One region of the Microbacterium sp. GW821-FHT01D02 genome, then DNA from elsewhere that is predicted to be linked to it. Evidence: predicted binding sites of a transcription regulator. Region 1 holds the regulator's gene; each other region holds the start of a gene.

Region 1 (4,207 bases):
GTGCATCGCGGATCGCCTCGGACTGCGACGGCGGCACCACCCGGTCCTCGCCGCCCTGCAGCAGCAGCACGGGGACGTCGATGCGATCGGCATGCGTCAGCGGTGAGCGCTCGATGTACACGTGCTCGTACTCGGGGAGCGGCCCGACCAGGCCGTCGAGGTAGGACGCCTCGAAGTCGTGGGTCTCGGCGGCCAGCATCCGCAGGTCGGCGACGCCGTAGCGACTGATCCCGGCGGCGAAGGTCCCTCCGCGGACCAGGGCGGACAGCACGGTCCATCCGCCGGCCGATCCGCCGCGGATCGCGATGCGGGCGGGATCCGCGAGCCCGGCGTCGGCGAGGCCGCGGGCGGCGGCGATCACGTCGTCGACGTCGACGACGCCCCACTGCCCGTCCAGGCGCTCCCGGTAGGCGCGGCCGTACCCGGTCGACCCGCCGTAGTTCACGTCGAGCACGCCGATGCCGCGGCTCGTGTAGAAGGCGACCGCCGCAGAGGTCGCGCCCGTGACGTGGGCCGTCGGCCCCCCGTGCACGAGCACGACGTAGGGCGGGAGCTCGTCTTCGGGCGCTGTCGCCTCCGGATGGGCCGGGGGATACGCGAAGGCGTGCACGGCACCGTGCGGACCGTCGACCTCGATCGACAGGGCAGGGGGCATCCACTGCGGATCGACGGGCTCGCCGCCGCGCACCGCGAAGACCTCTCCGGAGTCGGTGTCGACGCACCAGAGTCCCGGTGCGACGCGGGAGCCGTTCCCGGAGAGGAGCACGCGCGTCCCGTCCACGTCGTCCACGCTCACGTGTCCATCGGCGGGGAGGTCGACCAGCACCGTGCCGCCGTCGTCGTCGAAGACCACGACCTCGTCGCGGCCGTTCGTGCGGACGGCGACGATGCGTCCGTCGTCGAGGGGACGGAACCAGCGGTTGCCGAGCACCCACAGGCCGTAGCCGGTGTCGGCGTCCGCCGGCGCGTCGGCGGGGGCGAGCGGCTGCGGAGCGCCGGAGGGCTCGACGCCGTCGACCGTCAGGCGGTACAGCTCCCAGCGGTCGTAGGGTGCGTCGGCGAAGAGCAGCTCCGTGTCGCTCGTCCACTCGGGCTGCAGCGCCGTCCGCGACGGGACCGTGTGCGGGTGCCCGCCATCGACCTCGGCGATCTGCACGCGGGCGTCTTCCCACGGCATCCGTCCGCGCTCCCACGCCACCCAGGCGGCGCGGGTCCCGTCGGGGGAGAGCGCGGGGTGGGCGAAGAACCCGTCCCCCTGTGCGATCACCCGGATGGCCGTCGGGTCGTCGGAGGCGGAGCCGTCGATCGGGATCTCGACGACCGCGCGCGTGTGCGGGGTCGTCGACAGGTCTTCGCGCACCGCCAGCAGACGGCCGTCCTGCACGCGCAGACCACCGTGGGAGGGCCCGGGCGGCGTGAGGGGCACGGGAAGGTCGCCGGACGCCAGGCGATGCACGCGCTGGTCGCCGGCGTCGACGAAGTACAGCGTGCCGTCGGCATCGGCCGTCCAGGCGCCGCCGCCGTACTCGTGCACCCGGGAGCGCGCACTCCAGGGGGCGGGGAGGATCTCGGCGCCGGAGGAGCTCCGCACGGTCACGCGCCCCTTCTCGGCCGGGACCGACTCTCCCCACCAGATTTCCGCGCCGACGAAGCGTGCACCGTCGATGCGGGGGGAGGAAGCCGCGACGGACGTGGCGGAGAAGGGCGAGGACCAGGAACCGTACGGGGACGACGACATGCTTCGAGCCTATGGGCCGACGGCACGCGGCGTCACACTCGTGCCCGGGACGACGAAGGCCCTCCCGGAGCTCCGGGAGGGCCTTCGTCGTTCCTTGACGGGTCAGACCGCGCGGAGCACCGCCACGATCTTGCCGAGCACCACGGCCTCATCGCCGAGGATGGGCTCGAAGGCCGAGTTGCGGGGGAGGAGCCAGGTGTGCCCGTCGCGGCGACGCAGCACCTTGACCGTGGCCTCGCCGTCGAGCATCGCGGCGACGATCTCACCGTTCTCGGCGTTGCTCTGCGAGCGGACGACGACCCAGTCCCCGTCGCAGATGGCGGCGTCGATCATCGACTCGCCGGAGACCTTGAGCATGAACAGGTCGCCCTTGCCCACGAGCTGCCGCGGGAGGGGGAAGATCTCCTCGACCTGCTGATCCGCGGTGATCGGCACTCCGGCCGCGATCCGCCCGACCAGGGGCACGAGCGCGGCGTCGCCGACCGGAGTCGCGACGTCAGCGGGGTTCTCGGTGCTGGTGCCGGGCAGGTCGATGAGCACCTCCATCGCCCTGGTCTTGCCGGGGTCGCGCCGCAGGTAGCCGCTCAGCTCGAGCTGGCCGAGCTGGTGGGTCACGCTGGAGAGCGACTTGAGACCGACGGCATCGCCGATCTCGCGCATGCTCGGCGGGTAGCCGTGGTTCGCGATCGAGCTCTGGATGACCTCGAGGATCGCCATCTGCTTGGGGCTCAGGCTCTTGCGCCGGCGCGTCCGCGGTGCCTCCGACTCGGGGGCAGAGTTCTCGCTCATGGTGCTCCTTAAGTGCGTGATCCGACGTCCCTCTTCGAATGTCGGAGGCCCGTGGTGGGGTGTTCTTATCGAAACCGTATCCGAGAATCGACCGGATCTGGAAGATCTGTTCGAGCGTGTCGGCCGATTTTCGGAGGTGGTTTCGAAGAATACTTGACAGATGTTCGAACTCGAAGATATCTTCGGTACGTAGCTTCGCATTCACGGCTCCCGGCCGAGACGCGAATGCGAACGCTACGCCAACTTCCCCGGGGCTTCCCCGCTTCGGGACAGGCTAAGGAGCACGACATGAGCAGCATCAGCTTCAGCACCGCAGCAGTCATCCCGGCGTCGGCCCGTCCAACCACGCGTCTCCGGCTGACGATGCGAGGTCGGGCCGTGCTGCTGGCGTTCGCCTCCGTGCCCCTCGCCGTGGGCATCGCCTTCGCCGCCCTCAGCGGGGGCAGCGCGATCGCCTCCGGTTCTGATGCGCCGGCGGCGAGCATCGAGACCGTGACGGTCATGCCGGGGGACACGCTGTGGTCGATCGCGACCTCGGTCGCTCCCGACGCCGACCCGCGCGACGTCATCGGCGACATCAGCCGGATGAACCTGCTGCGCGGCGGCGGTCTCCAGATCGGTCAGGAGCTCGCGATCCCGGCTCAGTACGGGAACTGAGCCGCCCGCGGCAACTTTGCGTCATCCGCTCGACGAGCGGCTTAACATGGGAAGGGTGACCCTCTCCCTCAATGATCTGCCGTTGCGTGACGATCTTCGTGGACTGACTCCGTACGGAGCACCGCAGGCGCCGCTCCCGATCGCGCTCAACGTGAACGAGAACACGCATCCGATTCCGGATGCCGTCGCGAGCGACATCCTCGACGACATCGCCGTGGCGATCCACGAGGTCAACCGCTACCCCGACCGGGAGTTCACCGCGCTGCGCGAGGCGTTCGCCGACTACCTGGGCCACGGCCTCTCGGCCGAGCAGATCTGGGCGGGCAACGGCTCCAACGAGGTCCTCCAGCACATCCTGCAGGCCTTCGGGGGTCCCGGCCGAACGGCCTTCGGCTTCGCGCCCACGTACTCGATGTACCCGCTGATCGCGCAGGGGACCGGCGCGCGCTGGATCGCGGGCACCCGGCAGCCCGACTACACGATCACCCCGGAGGAGGCGGCGGAGCAGGTGCGCGCCGCCGACCCCGACGTGGTCATCCTCTGCTCGCCCAACAATCCGACGGGCACGCCCCTCGGCCTCGACGTCATCGAGGCCGTCTACGAGGCTGCTCGCGGCATCGTGATCGTCGACGAGGCCTACCAGGAGTTCGCTCCGCACGACGCGGTCTCTGCTCTGACCCTGCTCGAGGGGCGTCCCCGGCTCGCGGTGTCCCGCACCATGAGCAAGGCGTTCGCCTTCGCCGGGGCCAGGGTCGGCTACCTCGCGGCCGACCCGGCCTTCATCGACGCGCTGCGTCTGGTGCGCCTGCCGTATCACCTGAGCGCGCTCACGCAGGCGGCTGCCGTGGCGGCGCTGCGCAACGCCGACGTGATGCTCGGGATGGTCGAGGAGATCATCGAGCAGCGCGATCGGATCACGGCGACGCTCGAGGCTCTCGGCTACACGCCGCATGAGTCGTGGTCGAACTTCGTGCTTTTCGGCGGGGTCGCCGACCCGAAGGCGACCTGGCAGCAGCTGTTCGA
Region 2 (4,207 bases), on a different contig from region 1:
AGAGCTTTCCGGCGGCGTTGTCGCGGACCGCGCACGTGTTGATGATCACGACGTCGGCTTCGGCACCCTCGGCAGCGCGCACATAGCCGGCGCTCTCCAGGGATCCGGAGAGCCGCTCCGAATCGTGCACGTTCATCTGGCACCCGAAGGTGCGCACTTCATACGATCGCTGTCGACCGTCGTCGTCGACGGCCGCCGACGACGCGCTGATGATCGTCGGTTCACTGCGCGGAATAGTCATGATCAACCCATTGTACGAGCCGTTGCCGAGCCGCAGCGGCGTCGGGCGATCAGTCCGAATCGACGAAGCGGACGCCGGAAGTGGACCCGCCGAAAGTCGTCTCCCGCAGCGCGGCCTTCGCCGCCTTCATCGCGACGGCGCCGTTGTAGCCCCGACGTGCGAGCTGACCCACCAGACGTCGGAGAGCGGTGTCGTGGTCGAGTCGGCTCAGCGACCGGGCCTTGGTGCGGGCGAACTCCAGCGCGCGCTCGTCGTCGTCGTCGGGAAGCTCGTCGAGAGCGCCGTCGATGACGTCGCGAGGGATGCCGCGCTGAGCGAGAGCACGAGCCAGGGCGACTCTCCCCTGCCCCTTGCGCTCCACGCCGGAGGTCACCAGGACGCCGGCCAGGGCGACGTCGTCGAGATAGCCTCGGCGGCAGAAGTCGTCGATCACGTCGTCGACCGTGCCTCTGTCGAGCTCGTATCCCCGCAGCACCTGCCGGGCTTCGGAGATGGAGAGCGACCGCGCGCGCAGCTTGCGGACGAGAGACTCCTCGGCGGAGGCACGGGCCTCGTCGAGAGACGCGGCGTCTGCGGTGCCCTCATCTTCGGGGACGTCGAGCGCGCGGAGACGAGGCGCCGGCTTCGCCGAGTCGGACGAACTCGCCCCGGTGCGACCTGTCGCCCCTCGAGCGGGATGACGGTCGCTCGGGCTTCCCGCATCGCCCGGTTCGATTGCCGCGGATCCCGCCGGCGGGGCGTCCCAGGTCGAACGCCACGGACCGGCATCGCCGGTCCGCCGCGGCACGACTTCCGTGGCGTCGTCGGCCTCGACTTCCGTGCTCTCGGGCGTCGGAGTCGTCTTCTTCGAGGCACCGCCGAAGAGGGGGATGATGGGGGCGATCCGGTCGGGATCGCCCCCACGGGTGTCGTTCATCAGGCCGGACGACGCTCAGCGAGCTCGTCTGCCGCCGCAGGCGCGGCGACCTGTGCACCGATACCGAGCTTCTGCTTGATCTGCGTCTCGATCGCCAGGGCGATGTCGGGGTTGTTGAGCAGGAACGTCCGGGCGTTCTCCTTGCCCTGACCCAGCTGGTCGCCGTCGTAGGTGTACCACGAGCCCGACTTCTTCACGATCGCATGCTCGACGCCGAAGTCGATCAGGCTGCCCTCTCGGGAGATCCCGACACCATAGAGGATGTCGAACTCGGCCTGCTTGAAGGGCGGGGCCATCTTGTTCTTGACGACCTTGACCCTGGTGCGGTTACCGACAGCGTCGGTGCCGTCCTTGAGCGTCTCGATGCGGCGGATGTCCATGCGGACCGAGGCGTAGAACTTGAGCGCCTTACCGCCGGCGGTGGTCTCCGGCGAGCCGAAGAAGACGCCGATCTTCTCGCGGAGCTGGTTGATGAAGATCATGGTGGTGTTCGTCTGGTTCAGACCACCGGTGAGCTTTCGCAGCGCCTGCGACATGAGGCGAGCCTGCAGACCCACGTGCGAGTCACCCATCTCACCCTCGATCTCGGCGCGCGGCACGAGCGCCGCGACGGAGTCGATGACGATGAGGTCGATCGCGCCGGAGCGCACGAGCATGTCGGCGATCTCGAGCGCCTGCTCACCCGTGTCGGGCTGCGAGACGAGGAGCGCATCGATGTCGACGCCGAGCTTGGCGGCGTAGTCGGGGTCGAGCGCATGCTCGGCATCGATGAACGCGGCGATGCCTCCGGCACGCTGGGCGTTCGCGATCGCATGCAGGGTGAGCGTCGTCTTACCCGAGGACTCCGGTCCGTAGATCTCGACGATGCGGCCACGCGGGAGTCCGCCGACGCCGAGGGCGACGTCGAGGGCGATGGAGCCGGTGGGGATGACGGCCACGGGGGCGCGCTCATCGCTGCCCAGCCGCATGACCGAGCCCTTTCCGAACTGGCGGTCGATCTGGGCGAGGGCGGTCTCGAGGGACTTCTCGCGGTCGGCGGGTGATGGCATGATGTGCTCCTTCTGCGCGCGTGGTGCCGCCTGTAGGCTGTCGCGGCTCTCCCGGTTGGGAGAAACTCTCCGACAAGGCGTAATGGCTCTTCGGCTTGTTTTCCACCGTAGGAGGGGCCACCGACATCGTCTCGGCGAACTCACGTACCGTGCAGAACAGAATCCCTGAACCACTTGTGCAGAAGACTACGCCCGTTTCGAACAGATCTTCGACGACACGCCGAGATTCGATCGGCGGTTGCCGTACGCACCGGACATCACCCCGGGGACGGTCAACGGCCGCGGGGCTCCTGTCGGCCGACGCCGTAGCGCCGGCTCTCGGGCACGTCCATCTCGGCGCACAGCGCCAGCCAGATCTCGCGGGGCGGCGTGCCGTCGGCCAGAGCCTCCACCGCCGTACGACCGCGGAGCGCGGTCAGGCTCAGATCATGGACCAGCGACGTCGCCCGCGTCTGGAACTCGTCATCGACGGCGCGAAGGAACTCGCTACGACGCATCGCTTCGGTGACCGCGGATCAGTGCAGCGAGAGCTGGGGCTCGATCGACGCCACGAGGTCGTCGGGGACGACATCGGGGAAGACCTGGATGCCCTCGAGCACGGAGATGCGATCTCCGACCTCGCGCATGATCGTCGAGATGGGAACGTCGAGTGCGTCGGCGACGGAGGCGAGGATCTCGCTCGACGCTTCCTTCTGCCCGCGCTCGACCTCGCTGAGGTAGCCGAGTGCGACGGACGCCTTGCTCGCGACCTGCCGGAGCGTACGCCCCTTCTGCAGGCGGAAGTCCCTCAGCACATCGCCGATTTCCTGTCGTACAAGAATCATCGGAACCTCCTCCCCGTGTTTTCGATCGAGGTGTCCCCCGATGAGACAGCCAGTCTAGTACCGCTGGCCTGCACAGAATCTACCCCTGCACTCTGTGGTTTGAATGTGAGCACGTAGGTAGTAACCGGTGCGGGGCCGTCGCTATTCCGCGATCGACTCGAGGAGCGCTTCCAGCGCCACGACGACGGTCTGCTCGCGGATCGCCGCGCGGTCGCCCTGCAGGTGGAACTCGATCGTCCGCGCCGCCATGGGCGTCACGACGCCGATGTGCACCGTGCCGACCGGCTGCCCGTCGGGCGAGTCCGGCCCGGCGATGCCCGTGGTCGACACGCCGACATCGGCCGCCCGTCCGTCGACGCTCACCACGCGACGCACTCCGTCCGCCATCTCCAGCGCAACCTGCGGGTGCACAGGACCATGCGCGGCGAGGAGGTCGGCATCGACGCCGAGGACCGTGTTCTTGACCGGTGTCGCGTAGGCGGTGACTCCACCGAGGAGCACGGCGGAAGCCCCGGGGACGGAGACGATCTCCGCGCACAGCGCCCCGCCCGTGAGAGACTCCGCGACCCCGAGCGTCCAGCCACGCCGGGCCAGAGCCGACAGCACCGCGGCGGAGGCCCGCTCGCTCACGACTTCTGCCGCGAACCGCGCACCTGGGCGACGATGTAGTCGATCCCGCTCGCCACCGTCAGCACCAGCACGATGAGCATCAGGACGAACGTGATCAGGGTCCACGCGTCGAGGCCGATGAGGTAGTGCAGCGGCAGCAGCGCCCACCCGAGGGCCACGCCCTGGAACGCCGTCTTGATCTTGCCCATCCAGGCCGCCGCGACGACGTGCTCGCTGGCCACCATGAGCCGGTGGATCGTGATCCCCCACTCCCGCACCAGGATGATCGCGACGATCCACCAGTTCACCTCGCCGAGGATGGCGAGTCCGACGAAGCCCGCTCCGGTGAGCAGCTTGTCGGCGATCGGGTCCCAGAGCTTGCCGAAGTCGCTGACGATGTCGTACTTGCGCGCGAGGTAGCCGTCGACCCAGTCGGTGGAGATCCCGACGATGAAGATGATCGCCGCTGCCCAGCGGAGACCGGGCTCGGGAAGACCGTACGTCCCGCCGAGCAGCAGCAGGACGAAGAAGACGACCGCGAGCGGGATGCGCGCGACGGTGATCGCGT
Region 3 (4,207 bases), 130 kb from region 1:
AGACGGCGACCGAGGGCTGGAAGGCGGAGAACGCACAGCGCCGCATGGACTCGCTCCTCACGTCGACCTACAGCTCGGCGACGCTGGACGGCGTCCTGTCCCCGAACGACACGCTCGCTCGCGCCATCATCACCTCGGTGCAGGGCGCCGGCAAGGATGTCCCGGTCGTCACCGGTCAGGACTCCGAGGTCGAGTCGGTCAAGTCGATCATGGAGGGCATCCAGTACTCCACGATCAACAAGGACACCACGCTCCTCGTCGAGCAGTCCATCAAGATGGTCGGCCAGCTCCAGAAGGGCGAGAAGGTCGACGTCAACGACACCGAGCAGTACGACAACGGCGTGAAGGTCGTTCCGGCCTACCTGCTCGACCCGATCATCGTCACGAAGGAGAACGCGGCCGAGGCTTACGCCAACGTCCCGAGCCTCCTCGAGATCGTGAAGTCGTACCAGTAAGTCTCACGACACCGTCCACACGGACACACGAACCGTCCGGGCCTTCGGGTCCGGGCGGTTCGTCGTGTCACGGATGAGGGGTGGTCGCGAGCGCCGCGAGCTCTTCGTGGGGCATCGCCGCGGTGATGAGGAGGGGCGGATCGGCGAGGTCCGACCACGCGGACAGTTGCCGCTCCATCCGCTCCAGCTCGGCGACGCCGCCGGCGTCCGTGAGCAGGGCGAGGATCCCGCGCTCCACGGAGTGGGCGGGATCCTGTCGTGCCCGCGCCTGGACGCGGCGCCAGCACTCGGCGACGTCCTCGCGGAGCAGCGTGCGTCGTATCCTTCCGCCGCTCGCCAGGACCGCGTCCTCGAACGCGGAGGCCTCCGCGGGGATGAAGAAGAGCTGTGGGAAGATCACGTTCCCTCCGGAGATGATCTGCTCTCTGAGGACGGCCAGGGCGAGCGGCTGGACCTCCGCACCGGCCTGAACGAAGTCCACAGACGCCGTACCCAGGAGTCCGCGCAACAGGTCGACGTCGAGATTGAGCCATCCGCGCCGGGCGTTGACGAAGTTCCGTGCGTAGGTGGACTTGCCGGATCCGGGGAGGCCGTTGACGAAGATGCAGCAGCCGCCTTCCGTCCTCACCGGAGCTCCGGCCTCTGCTGTGTGGTCGTGGTCCATCGATTCCCCCCGGCTCACACCCTATTCGCCGTCTGCCGGTGATTCCGCAACCCGGATGATGCGCCGACTCCAGGCGCAGCTCAGAACGGAACGGGCATCTCGTCGGCGCTCGTGAAGGTCACCGTGTGCTGCGGTGGCGGGCGGTCGATGTACGCGCGACCCGTCGGACTCGTCCACGCCAGCATCCCGCCCGGGCGCTGTTCGACGTGCCAGGGGGAGTGGTGCTTGAGCATGTGATGTCGTCGACAGAACGCGGAGAGGTTCCCATCCGCGGTGGCACCGCCTGCCGATGCCGCATGATTGTGGTCGAGGTCGCACTTCCGCGCCGCGATCCCGCATCCGGGGAACCGGCAGCGCTGGTCTCGCGCGCGGAGGTGCCGTCGCAGCTGCTCACCCGGACGGTAGCGGTCTACCGCGAGCAGTCCGCCCGAGATCGGATGCGTCAGCACGCGGTCCCAGCCCGTCGCCGAGCCAGCGAGCGTCCGAGCGGTCGCCGAATCGATCGGTGTCACACCGTCGAGCTCGGCAGGAGGAGACGTCGGCGAGGAGCCATCGTCCATCAGGGTGAGCACCGGCACCGTGACCTCGACCCTGGCGCGGATCTCGCTCAGCAGTCCGTCCGTCGTGTCATGCCCCACAGGGGTTCCGGTGAGCACGAGATCGGCGAGCAGGTCGGCGCGCAGCTGGTCGATCGTCCGCTCATCCACGGGAGGCTGTGCGGTGCCGGCAGCGGCGCGGGGATCAGCACCGGGATCGGCACCGGGATCGGCGCCGGCATGCTTCGCCGCCCTGCCGTTCTCCTCCTTCACCGCATGCGCCATCTGCGACAGACGGTCGAGCATCCCGTGCAGGAGGACGGCGGGTCCCCGCGCTCCGAGCTCGGCCATCCCGTCGTCGAGGTCTTTCACCCACACCCGCCGCTGGGCGCGCGCATCGAGATGCCGCTCGGTGACGCTGCGTTCCTGGAACCGTTCGGCAAGCCGCCGTGCGATCCGGCGCAGACGATTCGGAGACTCCGTCGCGGCGAGCTCCACCACTTCCGCGGCATACGCGGCGCGATCCTCGGCATCGTCGAGATGCGCTCCCGCGTCGACGATCACCCGCGAATGCGCCGCGCTGATACGTCCTTCGCCCTGCGCCTCCCACACCGTCGGGAACCGCTCGACCAGCCAGGAAGCCTCGGCCATCCTCCGCTCGATCGTGCGGTCGCTCACATGCTGCGCCGCACCGATCTCGGCGGCGACCGTGCGGATCGCCATGTCGCCATGGTCGGGATGCGCGGCCTCACGAGCGATGTCGACCGCGAGGCGCCCGGCCATCGCGAGCATGCCGTCGCGGGCCGCCTGCATGCTGCTCAACGTCGATTCCGCCGCCTCGAGCGACGCCACCAGATCGGCGAGCATCGCCATCTGGGAATCCGTCGCGTCGAGCAGTGCTGTCATGACCTCAGTCCATCACGGACCACCGACATTCGAAACTATGTTCACCGGGATGCCGGCATCCGATCGACACCGGCCCACCGATCCGCGGGGAGGGGTTCCGCGAGCTGAGCGCTAGTTCCAGATCGGGTCGTCGGGGTCGGGGGAGTCGGTGCCGTCGGCGTCGGTCATGATGCGCGCCTCGCCGATCCACGACCGCAGCGAATCGCCGTGGAGCATGTGGGGCTGCGGTGTGCCGAGGAGCTCCGGGGTCGTCACGACGGGCAGCGGCTCGTCGCTCGCGAAGATGACGACGTTGCCGAGGGGTCCTTCGTCATCGTTCGGCTCGGCGTCGAGAACGACGGCGAGGTGATCGAACACGGTGCTCAGGGTGGCCGCCTGCCGCCGTGAGTACTCGAACGGATGCCCGTCGAGCAGGTTCACCGCCACGACGCCGCCTGCTGCCGAGCGCGCGGCGACGCGGCGGTAGAACTCCTGGCTGGCGACGCGATGCCGGATGACGGCGGCGTCCCAGAGATCGACGACGGTGAAGCGCGCGTCCACCCAGTCGGTGTCGACCGCGGTCCGACCGGTGGCTGCGACGCCGAGCGCGGGGGACGGGGAGGACGGCAGGGACGATCGCTCCTCACCCGGAAGGTCCTCGCCCGGAAGCTCCGCGTCCGCCACCGCTCGTGCATCGCCGAAGATGACCCGCAGATCCGTGCCGGCGGGCAGCGGCAGCGCGGCGATCACCGCTTCGTAGAGAGCGGGTTCGAACTCGACGACGAGTTGAGGCGATCCGGTGCGCGTGGCCTCGACATAGCGTGCCAGCGTGAGGGCTCCGGCGCCCAGATGCACGGTGAACAGCGGCGCACCGGGCTCCGCCACGGCATCCATCGCCCGGGCGATGTGCTGGATGTACGCGTATTCGAGGTCGGTGGGCTCCGTCATGGAGACGACGGACTGCGGAATCCCGTCGACGCTGAGCTCGTAGCGACCGGGTCGCCGTTTCGACTGCATCAGCTTCGCCCTGCGGTCATCGAGCATGAGCGAGAACACCCGGCGATTCCTTGGCACCAGTCGATCTTAGGTCGGGTGGAGCCGAGGACGGCCGTGGCGCCCACCGCGCGCGGCTACCCTGGAGGGAACATGGCACATCTTCTCGGGGCTGAAGCCCTGCACCTCGAATACCCGACCAGAGTCGTCTTCGACTCCGTGACCCTCGGCATCGAGGAGGGCGATCGCATCGGCATCGTCGGCCGCAACGGCGACGGCAAGTCCAGCCTCCTCGGGATGCTGGCCGGCATCAAGGAGCCGAACTCCGGACGCGTCACGGTGCGCGGCGGCACCCGCATCGGCGTGCTCGACCAGGCCGACAACCTGCCGGACGACCTGACGATCAGCGCCGCCGTCGTCGGCGACACCCCGGAGTACGAGTGGGCGGGCGATGCGCGCATCCGCGACGTCATCGAAGGACTGCTCACCGATCTGCCCTGGGACGCCGAGATCGGCTCCCTCAGCGGTGGTCAGCGGCGCCGCGTCTCGCTCGCGAAGCTGCTCACCGGCGACTGGGACGTGATCGCGCTCGACGAGCCCACCAACCACCTCGACGTCGAGGCCATCACCTGGCTCGCGGGACACCTCAAGAAGCGCTGGTCCCCGAACTCGGG
Region 4 (4,207 bases), on a different contig from region 1:
AGCGACAGCTCGGCGCCGAACACCGTCTGCAGGGGGCTCTCCATGAGGTCGGCCGATTCGGCGAAGCGCGCGGCACCGTAGAAGCCGTCGTGGTCGGTGAGGGCGAGTGCGGTCAGGCCCAGGCGCTCGGCCTCGGCGAGGAGGTCCTCGGGAGAGGACGCCCCGTCGAGGAACGAGTACGACGAATGCGCGTGCAGCTCGGCGTAGGGGACCGCGTCCTCGGGGCGGGCGACGGCGGTGGGAGGGGTGCGCTTGCGGCGACGGCTCACCGGTCCGGGATCGGTCCGCTGCCCCCGCGGCTCGGCACCCGGGGGGTGCGGCGCCGACTCCTCCCCGCTGAGGGTGCGCTCCAGCTCGTCCCAGGACAGTGGCGGGTTGTGCCAGCCCATCAGCGGTACCGCCCCTCGGCCCACCAGCGCTCGCCGGTGTGGAACACCAGCCAGGCGCGGTCGAGGTCGTCGACGATCTGCAGCCGATGACCTCTCTTCCCGCCGCCGGCCGTCCACCGTCGCTCGTGGACGGGCCAGGGGCCGGCCCAGGCCTGCACGGCGGCTCCGTCGATGTGGGCGGGGTCGTCCGAGAGCGCCCCGCGTTCATCCACGCCGACCGTGGTCTCGTCCGCGGCGAGCACCCCGATCGGACGCGGGGGCAGGAACACCTCTGCGGGCAGCGGATCCGGGAGGCTCCCCGGCCAGGGCGACCCCGGGTCCCTCGGCGCGACCGTGCGCTCTCCCCAGGGGGTGAGCACCTGACGGTCGGCCAGCCAGCGACCGCCCGCGACCGCGGCGGTGACCACGCCCTGATGCCCCAGCATGGTCTGCACGCGCGAGACCGCATGGTGCAGGCGCTCATCGGTACCCGAGCCGAAGAGCCCCGGCTGGTGATGGGCGGCATCGTCCACGGCCACCGGGATGACGCGCACCGCGACGATCCCGCCGAACGCCCGCGCCTCGTCGACCGGATCCTTCGCGCTCTGCGCCGCCAGTGCCTCCAGCTGCCAGCGCACACGGTCGACGAGGTCGGAGGCGTCGAAGCAGGTCGGATGCAGCCAGGACCGGGAGAAGACCACGCCGTTGTCGTCGGTCAGATCGATCCGCACCTCGGTGCAGACGACCGAGGCATCGCCGAGCGCGAGCATCACCGCGTCGGCCGTCTGCCGCACCGCGAACGCCACCTGATCCGCACCGCCCAGCGGCGAGTCGAACTCGATGTTCCGCACGAGCTCGGGATCGGGGGGACGAGGCGTCAGCGGACGGGAGTCGGCGCCGGCGGCGAGCGCGTACAGCCGGGCGCCGTGCTCGCCGAAGCGGTCGCGCACATCGAGCGGGGCGAGGGCGGTGAACTCGCCGAGGGTGCGCACTCCGAGCCGGAGGAGGAGACCGGCGATCTGCTCGTCCCGCAGCACCTGCACGGGGTACGGGGCCAGGAACTCCCGAGAGCCGCCGGGGGGCACGACCGTGCAGGGCACGGGACCCCGCGCGGCGATCTCCGCGGTGAACGGACCGTCGGCGACGCCGATCCGCACCTCGGGGAAGCCCGCCTCCGCGAGGACGGCGGTGAGCGCCTCGGCCGCCTCCGCCTCTCCGCCGTGGTACCGGGAGATGCCCCTGGCCCGGAGGATCGCGAGCCCGGGGCGCAGCAGCGTGACCCCGGGGGCGTGCTTCTCGATCAGGTGCAGCACGGGGAGGAAGGCGCGCTCGTCCCGGTCGGGGTCGTGGGGGAGCACCCGCAGGGACGAGAGGTGCCCCTGGGCGACTCGGCGGCGCTGGCCGGTGCGCACGCCGTGCTCCCGGGCGGAGGCGGTGCAGGCGACGATCGTGTTCGCCTGCACCAGGGCGGTGGGCGGATGCGGGGGTGCGCCGAGTGCCGCCCGCATCGGCCAATCGGGGAACCACAGCACGAGGACGCGGAGCGGGCTGTTCATCCGGCCTCCGCCCAGCGCAGGAGCTCGGGGGGAGCCGCCTCGACGGGGGCGGTCTCCGGGGAGAGCGCGGGCAGCGCGGTGAGCTCCGCCCCGACGGCCTCGACGGCGCCATGGCCTCCGGGCAGCTGCACCCGCACGCTCGACGGACGGGGGCTGTGCCGGGTCTGCGCCGTGACGGTCACCGTGCAGTCGGAGAGCAGCCCCCAGCCGGCGCCGAGGCCGTGCCAGTGCGGGTCGTGGAGACGGATCGTCCCTTCGCTCTGGGGCCAGCGTCCGGTGCCGGGCGTTTCGGTGACGAGCAGGGTGCATCCGCGGTCGCGGAGGCGTGCGCTCAGGCGGGAGACGTCGGCGTCGCGTGCCCGTGAGCCGGGGGCCACCACGATCAGGGGCACGACCTCGGCCAGGGCGGAGGTCGCCGCGAGCCAGCGCTCTCCGGGCTCGGGGACCAGGATCAGGCGGGCGAGGTCGATCCCGAACGCGGCCGCCGCCTCGACGCCGAGCGTCGGCATGCCCACCACGGCGCACCAGTGCCCCTTCTGCGATGCGGCACTGAGCAGTGCGAGCACGAGGCTGGGCGAGGGGGAGACGGTGTAGGAGGTGCCGGTCTGCAGCCCCTCCTCCGGCAGGAGCGCGGTGAGGGCGGGGTCGAGGGGGAGCAGCGTATGCTCGCTGCGTCGCCGCTGCATCCGACTGATCTCGCGGCGCAGTCGCAGTACCTCACCTGCTCGGGAGTCCCCGGCCGGAGAGAGCGAGGCCACCGCATCGAGACCGATCACCCTGCATCCTTTCTCGAAGATATATTCTAATATACCAAGTCGTGGGAATGACGATAGTTCGTACATCGGACATCGGTGGGGTTGTCCACAGGGGGCCCGTGCGAGGGTCGCAGATCTCCTAACCTGCGGGGATGGACATCCGGCTCGCTCTCCTCGCCCTCGTGCACGTCGCGCTGGTCGGCGTCGGCGGATGGCTGGTCGTCGTCGACGCCCGCACCCACCGCCTGCCGAACCGGATCGTGCTGCCGACGCTCGCCTGCCTGGTCGTGCTCGCCGGGATCGACGCGCTGGGCACCGGGCAGAGCAGGGACCTCGTCCGAGCCGTGCTCGGCATGCTGATCCTCGGCGGGTTCTACGCGGTCCTGCGGGGGATCAGCCGTGCGGGGATGGGCGGGGGAGACGTGAAGCTCGCCGCCGTCATCGGCCTCGTGCTGGGGTGGCACGGCTGGACGTCGCTCGCGATCGGCGCCGCCTCGGCCTTCGTGCTGGGCGCGCTCTACGCGCTCGTGCTCATCCTGCTGCGGCGGGCGGACGGTGCCACGCGCATCGCCTTCGGTCCGTGGATGATCGCCGGTGCGCTCCTCGGCATCGTCCTCGGATGATTCCGCTCGCCTCGCGCCGATACCGCAGGGACGGCGCTACCCTGAAGCACATGGCACTCGCGCGACTTCACGGCGGCCCGCTGGACGGGCAGATCATCCCCCTCGGCGACGCGGACGACAAGCTGATCGTCCCCTACAGCGAGACGCAGGTGGTGTACAACCGCCGCGGCGGACCGCAGAACACCGGTCCGTCCGACGGTCCCACCGAGGTCGACTACTGGTTCGAGGAGTCGCTCGAGGACCTCACGCTCGACGATGACTGAGCCCTCCCGCACCGTCGAGGTCGAGCGCAAGTACGACGCGGAGTCCGAGACTCCGCTGCCGCGGTGGGACGCCCTCCCCGGCGTCGACACCGTGAGCACGGGCGAGGTCAGGGCGCTGGACGCCCGGTACTTCGACACCGCCGACGGTGCGCTCTCCCGCGCCGGCGTGGCGCTGCGTCGCCGGACCGGCGGTCCCGATGAGGGCTGGCACGTGAAGGGGCCGCGGCAGGGGGACGGCCGGCTGGAACTCGGCTGGCCGCTCACCGAGGGCAATGAGCTCCCGGCCGCCGTCGCCGAGACCGTGTCCGAATGGACGACCGCGCCGCTCACTCCGCTCGCCCGGATCGAGAACGACCGCACCGCGTACCTGCTCACCGGACCCGACGGGATCGTGGCGGAGTTCGTCGACGACCGGGTGCGGGCCACCGACCTGCGCCAGGGCGTGCAGCGCGAATGGCGGGAGTGGGAGATGGAGCTCGGTCCTGCCGCCCCGGCCGACGACGAGGGACGCGCCGCCTTCTTCGATGCGGTGGAGCGGGCCGTGCAGGCTGCCGGAGGGCACGAATCGGCATCCGGTTCCAAGCTCGCCCGCGCTCTGGGGTTCTAGTCGGAGGCGGCGGTCGCACGCAACCCCTTTCCCCG

What was found. Region 1 encodes LexA, which represses DNA repair genes until DNA is damaged. Its sites were predicted from a motif close to TCGAACANNTGTTCGA; they were not measured.
Region 2: a site for LexA is predicted at 2,404-2,419, ahead of recA (recombinase RecA). Genes of this name have one in related genera too.
Region 3: a site for LexA is predicted at 2,591-2,606, ahead of AC07VM_RS00845 (HNH endonuclease signature motif containing protein). Genes of this name have one in related genera too.
Region 4: a site for LexA is predicted at 2,714-2,729, ahead of imuA' (DnaE2-dependent mutagenesis accessory factor ImuA'). Genes of this name have one in related genera too.

Annotation. Positions count from the first base shown of each region.
Region 1 covers NZ_JBWKXB010000001.1:35,601-39,807, reverse strand. Annotated here, with positions in the region: gene AC07VM_RS00200 (S9 family peptidase) at 1-1,738, opposite strand, end outside; gene lexA (transcriptional repressor LexA) at 1,841-2,527, opposite strand; gene AC07VM_RS00190 (LysM peptidoglycan-binding domain-containing protein) at 2,816-3,184, shown strand; gene AC07VM_RS00185 (histidinol-phosphate transaminase) at 3,231-4,207, shown strand, end outside.
Region 2 covers NZ_JBWKXB010000004.1:7,344-11,550, forward strand. Annotated here, with positions in the region: gene miaB (tRNA (N6-isopentenyl adenosine(37)-C2)-methylthiotransferase MiaB) at 1-241, opposite strand, end outside; gene AC07VM_RS17090 (regulatory protein RecX) at 291-1,157, opposite strand; gene recA (recombinase RecA) at 1,157-2,206, opposite strand; gene AC07VM_RS17100 (DUF3046 domain-containing protein) at 2,479-2,703, opposite strand; gene AC07VM_RS17105 (helix-turn-helix domain-containing protein) at 2,722-3,030, opposite strand; gene AC07VM_RS17110 (CinA family protein) at 3,172-3,660, opposite strand; gene pgsA (CDP-diacylglycerol--glycerol-3-phosphate 3-phosphatidyltransferase) at 3,657-4,207, opposite strand, start outside.
Region 3 covers NZ_JBWKXB010000001.1:167,023-171,229, reverse strand. Annotated here, with positions in the region: gene AC07VM_RS00855 (substrate-binding domain-containing protein) at 1-455, shown strand, start outside; gene AC07VM_RS00850 (P-loop nucleotide/nucleoside kinase family protein) at 523-1,083, opposite strand; gene AC07VM_RS00845 (HNH endonuclease signature motif containing protein) at 1,200-2,561, opposite strand; gene AC07VM_RS00840 (spermidine synthase) at 2,673-3,614, opposite strand; gene AC07VM_RS00835 (ABC-F family ATP-binding cassette domain-containing protein) at 3,687-4,207, shown strand, end outside.
Region 4 covers NZ_JBWKXB010000003.1:40,347-44,553, forward strand. Annotated here, with positions in the region: gene AC07VM_RS13670 (error-prone DNA polymerase) at 1-389, opposite strand, end outside; gene AC07VM_RS13675 (DNA polymerase Y family protein) at 389-1,924, opposite strand; gene imuA' (DnaE2-dependent mutagenesis accessory factor ImuA') at 1,921-2,700, opposite strand; gene AC07VM_RS13685 (prepilin peptidase) at 2,832-3,302, shown strand; gene AC07VM_RS13690 (response regulator) at 3,353-3,565, shown strand; gene AC07VM_RS13695 (CYTH domain-containing protein) at 3,558-4,172, shown strand.